Regions from separate parts of the Streptomyces sp. NPDC005435 genome, predicted to be linked through region 1. Evidence: riboswitches for the same ligand, from Rfam matches in the RefSeq annotation. Region 1 holds a riboswitch; the other holds the start of a gene.

The links. Region 1 has a riboswitch for S-adenosylmethionine ahead of AB0898_RS20870 (aminotransferase class V-fold PLP-dependent enzyme). Riboswitches for the same ligand answer to the same signal wherever they lie in the genome.
Region 2: linked by a shared signal. The riboswitch ahead of thrC (threonine synthase) and the one ahead of AB0898_RS20870 (aminotransferase class V-fold PLP-dependent enzyme) in region 1 are both predicted to bind S-adenosylmethionine.

The regions. Positions count from the first base shown of each region.
Region 1 is NZ_JBEXEQ010000015.1:163,110-165,920, reverse strand. Features, by position in the region: gene trpD (anthranilate phosphoribosyltransferase) at 1-509, shown strand, start outside; SAM riboswitch class IV at 618-734, shown strand; gene AB0898_RS20870 (aminotransferase class V-fold PLP-dependent enzyme) at 882-2,222, shown strand; gene AB0898_RS20865 (Lrp/AsnC family transcriptional regulator) at 2,403-2,684, opposite strand; gene AB0898_RS20860 (rhomboid family intramembrane serine protease) at 2,681-2,811, opposite strand, start outside.
Region 2 is NZ_JBEXEQ010000006.1:240,297-243,107, forward strand. Features, by position in the region: gene AB0898_RS10225 (MoaD/ThiS family protein) at 128-403, opposite strand; gene thrC (threonine synthase) at 400-1,674, opposite strand; SAM riboswitch class I at 1,693-1,848, opposite strand; gene AB0898_RS10235 (glucosyl-3-phosphoglycerate synthase) at 2,017-2,811, shown strand, end outside.

The DNA.
Region 1 (2,811 bases):
GTACGGTCTTCAACGTCATCGGCCCGCTGACCAACCCGGCGCGGGTGCGGTCGCAGGCGGTCGGGGTCGCCAACCTCGCCATGGCGCCCATCGTGGCGGGCGTCTTCGCCGAGCGGGGCAACTCCTCCCTGGTCTTCCGGGGCGAGGACGGGCTCGACGAGCTGACGACGACCTCGCCCTCGCGGGTGTGGATCGTGCGCGACGGCAAGGTCACCGAGGAGGTCTTCGACCCGCGTGACGTCGGCATCGAGCTGGTCCCGGTGGACGCCCTGCGCGGCGGCGACCCGGCGTACAACGCGGAGGTCGCCCGCAGGCTCCTGGACGGCGAGACGGGCCCCGTACGGGACGCGGTGCTGCTGAACTCCGCGGCCGCGCTGGTGGCCCTGGACCCGACCGGGGCGCCCCTGGCGGACCAGCTGCGCGAGGGCATGGCACGGGCGGCGGAGTCCATCGACTCCGGGGCGGCCCGGCGGACGCTGGAGCGGTGGGTGGCGGCGACGAACCGCTGAGGCGGCGGTGACGAGCCGCTGAGGTTCCGGCGGTGCCCGCGCGGCCGGCGTCCCGCGATCCGGACGCCGGTTGCGCGAACCGCCGGGCCCCCGCTAGCTTTTTGATCAGGTCACGAGTGACAGCCAACAGGCCCCGGCCGGCTGTCCGGCAACCCTCCGTCCGTGGCGGGGTGCCCCGGGTGAGGACCAGGCCGTAGGCAGCGAGGTCTACGGCAAGCGCGGTCGAGGGAGCCTTCCTTGAGCAAGCGAATGCGTTAGGGCCGCAGAGCCCCGCCTCCGCACGCCCCTTCTTCTCTTCCCGAGTTCGCCGCGTGCCGGGCCTTGTCGTACCCGCGCGCCGACTCCGGGCTTTCTCACGGGAGTTGACCCCTCATGTCCGTGCTCACCGCTGCCCCCGCCGTCCTCGCCCCGCTGCCCGTCCTCGGGTCCGGGGTCACCGTCCCGCTCGTCACCGGCGGCGAGGTGGAGTACGCCGCGCTGGACTACGCGGCCAGTGCCCCCGCCCTCCGGCGCGTCTGGGACGACGTGGCCGCCTACGCGCCGTACTACGGCAGCGTCCACCGGGGCGCCGGGCAGCTGTCCCGGCTCTCCACGGAGCTGTTCGAGAACGCCCGCCGCACGGTCGCCCGGTTCCTGGACTGCCGGGCCGACGACCAGGTGGTGTTCACCCGCTCCACCACCGACTCGCTGAACCTGCTGGCCCGGGCGCTGCCCGCCGGGTGCGAGGTGTTCGTCTTCGAGACCGAGCACCACGCGGCGCTGCTGCCCTGGCCGCAGGACCGGGTCACCGTCCTCGCCGCGCCCCGCAGCCCCAGGGCGGCCGTGGCCACGCTGGAGCGGGCCCTCGCCGCGCGGGACACCGCCGCTCCGGCACTGGTGTGCGTCACCGGGGCCTCCAATGTCACCGGGGAGCTGTGGCCGGTGCGCGAGCTGGCGGCGGCCGCGCACGCGCACGGCGCCCGGATCGTCCTGGACGCGGCCCAGCTGGCCCCGCACCACCCGGTGAGCGTGCGCGAGCTGGACGTGGACTGGGTGGCCTTCTCCGGGCACAAGCTGTACGCGCCCTTCGGCTCGGGTGTGCTCGCCGGGCGCGCCGACTGGCTCACGGCCGCCGAGCCGTACCTCGCGGGCGGCGGGGCGAGCCGCCGGGTCGTACGGGGTGCGGACGGCCGCGTCGAGGTGGAGTGGCACGAGGGCGCCGCCCGGCACGAGGCGGGCTCCCCGAACGTCATCGGCGCCTACGCCATCGCCTCCGCCTGCGCGGCGCTGGAGGAGGCGGGGCTCGACCGTCTGGCCGAGCGGGAGGCGGTGCTGATCCGCCGGGTGCGCGAGGGTCTCGCGGAGGTGCCCGGCGTGCGCGTCCTCTCCCTCTTCGGGGACGACGCCCCGCGCGTCGGCGTGCTGTCCTTCGTGGTGGCCGGCTGGAACGGCTCCCGCCTGGCCGCCGCGCTCTCCGCCGAGTACGGCATCGGCGTCCGCGACGGCCTCTTCTGCGCCCACCCCCTCCTGCGCACCCTCCTCGACGGCACCCCCGACACCGACGCCGACTGCGGCACCCCGGACGCCCCCCTGAACGCGGTCCGCGTCAGCTTCGGCGCGGGCACCCCGGAGGAACACGTCGACCGCTTCGTGGCGGCCCTGCGCGAACTGGTCGAGCACGGCGCGAAGTGGCGCTACCGCACGGAGAACGGGCAGTGCGTCCCGGAGTCCTGACGGGCGTCCTTCCGGGTCCGGCCGGCGGGGTGAGAAGTCCGACCGGCGAGGCTGCCGCCTCCTCGCGCCGTCCCGGCGGCGCGGGCGGCTGCCACGGACCGGCCGCCGGGCATCCGGCGCGGAGTGCGGCCGGCCGCGAGGGCGCGCCGCCGGAGGTGGACCGTCGAACCGCCGGAGGCTCTAGTTGTCGAGGCCGATCGCGAACGCCGCCTCCAGGTCGTGCTGGGAGTACGTGCGGAAGGCGACGTGGGTGTCGGTGCCCTCGACGCCGGGGATCTTGCTGATGCGGCCGGGGATGACCTCGGCGAGGTCCTCGTGGCGGGCGACGCGGACCATGGCGATGAGGTCGTAGGTGCCGGTGACGGAGAAGACCTCGCTCACGCTGTCCAGCGCGGCGATCTGCTCGGCGATCTCCGGAATCCGGTCCACGCTGGTCTTGATCAGGACGATTGCGGTGATCACGGCTGCTTTTCTCCCTCGGGCGCCGGGGCCGGAACGGCCTTCACTCTAGCCCGCCGCCCGTACCGCACCCACGCGTAGCCGAACCCCAGGCAGAAGCCGACCACGTGGGCGAGGTAGGCCACCCCGG
Region 2 (2,811 bases), on a different contig from region 1:
CCGGTCGGCCGGGGAGCGCGTTCCCCAACTCTATCGCGCTCAATCACGCAGAATGGCCTCCTCCGTTTCTCTTACGGAGGAGGCCATTCTATGAACAGTTTGTAACCGAAGTTACCGACGGTAATTCTCAGCCGCCGGCGACCGCCGGAATGATGGACACACCGGCGCCGTCCGGGGTCGGCGTCCGGAGGCCGCCCTCGAAGCGCACGTCGTCGTCGTTGACGTACACGTTGACGAACCGGCGCAGCTTGCCCTCGTCGTCCAGGACGCGCCCGGCGATCCCGGAGTGGTGCTTCTCCAGGTCCTCGATCACCTCGGCGAGCGTGGCACCCTCGGCGGCCACCTCCGCCTGTCCGCCGGTGTAGGTGCGCAGGATGGTGGGGATGCGAACGGTCACACTCATACGAGGCCAGCCTCTCGGAAGGAGTCCAGGTTCGGTCGGATGGTCGCGGTGAGCCCCGTACCGGCCACCGCGTCCAGCGTCTTGAGGCCGTCGCCCGTGTTCAGGACGACGGTGGTGAGCGTCGGGTCCAGTACGCCGTTCTCGATCAGCTTGCGCGTCACGCCGACCGTCACGCCGCCCGCCGTCTCCGCGAAGATGCCCTCGGTGCGGGCCAGCAGCTTGATGGCGTCCACGATCTGGGGGTCCGTCACGTCCTCCACGGCGCCGCCGGTGCGCCGGGCGATGTCGAGGACGTACGGCCCGTCGGCGGGGTTGCCGATGGCCAGCGACTTGGCGATGGTGTCCGGCTTCTGGGGCCGTACGACGTCGTGGCCCGCCTTGTACGCGGCCGACACCGGCGAGCAGCCCTCCGCCTGGGCGCCGAAGATCTTGTACGGCCTGTCCTCGACCAGGCCGAGCGCGATCAGCTCCTTGAGCCCCTTGTCGATCTTCGTGAGCTGGGAGCCGGAGGCGATCGGCACCACGAGCTGGTCCGGCAGCCGCCAGCCGAGCTGCTCGCAGATCTCGTACGCCAGCGTCTTGGAGCCCTCGGCGTAGTACGGCCTGAGGTTGACGTTGACGAAGCCCCAGCCCTCGCCGGCCGGGTCGCCGATCAGCTCGGAGCAGAAGCGGTTCACGTCGTCGTAGTTGCCCTCGATGCCGACGAGTTCACCGCCGTAGACCGCGGCCATGACGATCTTGCCCTGCTCCAGGTCGTGCGGGATGAACACGCAGGAGCGCAGCCCCGCGCGGGCCGCGGCGGCGCCGACCGCGCCCGCGAGGTTGCCGGTGGAGGAGCAGGAGAGCGTGGTGAAGCCGAAGGCGCGGGCGGCCTCCAGGGCCTGGGCGACCACGCGGTCCTTGAAGGAGTGGGTGGGGTTCCCGGAGTCGTCCTTGACGAACAGGCCGCCGGTGACGCCGAGTTCACGGGCGAGGTTGTCGGCCTTGACGAGCGGGGTCCAGCCGGGGTGGAGGTTCGGCTTCTCCGCGACGTCGGCGGGGACGGGCAGCAGCGGGGCGTAGCGCCAGATGCTGGCGGGTCCTGACTCGATGCGCTTGCGGAGGCCCTCGGTGTCGTAGCCGGAGAAGTCGTAGGCGATCTCCAGCGGGCCGAAACACTCCTCGCAGGCGAAGACCGGGCCGAGCGGGACGCGGTGCCCGCACTCCCGGCAGCTGAGGGCGGCGGCGGGGCCGAGATCGACAGTGGGGGTGGCAATGGTCTGCACAGCCATGGGAGGCGAGGCCCTTTCTCCTCATCTTCCTCACGACGAATCTCGCCGTGAGACGGATTTGGCACCTTCCCGAGCCGGGAGCCTCGCGGTGTCGCGGAGTGTCCGCGCACGAGACCGGCTGGAGGGTTGCCGGGGCTTCGCAGGGCCGTTTCCCTCTGCCCCTCTGGATGAGCTGTATGCGGTTGTGAACGCCGATCGTCTCGGACATGCGATGGTCACCGGCGTTGTTCAAGACTGTAACCGAAGGCCAGCACAGTTGAAGGTGTCGTCCGAACCGCGAGACGGGTTCAAGAACACCGGCACGTGTGACCGTACGTCCCCCCTGAGAAGGAGCCGCAGACCATGCTGGAAGAAACCGAGCGCTGGCTGGCCACCCGCTCCTGGTCCGTGGCCGACCGCCCGCTGCACCGCGTCCTCGCCGCCAAGCAGCGCTCCGGACAGAGCGTGTCCGTGGTGCTGCCCGCGCTGAACGAGGAGGAGACGGTCGGCGACATCGTGTCCGTGATCCGCCACGACCTGGTGACGCAGGCGCCGCTGGTGGACGAGATCGTCGTGGTGGACTCCGGGTCCACCGACCGCACCTCCGAGGTCGCGGCGGCGGCGGGCGCGCGGGTCGTGCACCGCGACGCGATACTGCCCCGGCTGCCGGCCGTACCCGGCAAGGGCGAGGTGCTGTGGCGGTCTCTGCTCGCGACCAGCGGGGACATCGTCGCCTTCGTGGACGCGGATCTGAAGGAGTTCTCCTCGGACTTCGTCCTCGGCATCGTCGGCCCGCTGCTCACCGATCCGCAGGTGGACCTGGTCAAGGCGATGTACGACCGCCCCCTCGGCGGCGCCGCCGGACAGGGCGGGCGGGTCACCGAGCTGATGGCGCGGCCGCTGCTGAACATGCACTGGCCGCAGCTGGCCGGTTTCGTCCAGCCGCTGGGCGGTGAGTACGCGGCCCGGCGCTCGCTGCTGGAACAGCTGCCGTTCCCGGTGGGGTACGGCGTGGAGCTGGGGATGCTGGTGGACGCGCTGCATCTGGTCGGGCTCGACGCGCTGGCCCAGGTCGACGTCGGCGTCCGCAAGCACCGGCACCAGGACGGGCAGGCGCTCGGGCGCATGGCCGCCGCGATCTACCGCACGGCCCAGCTG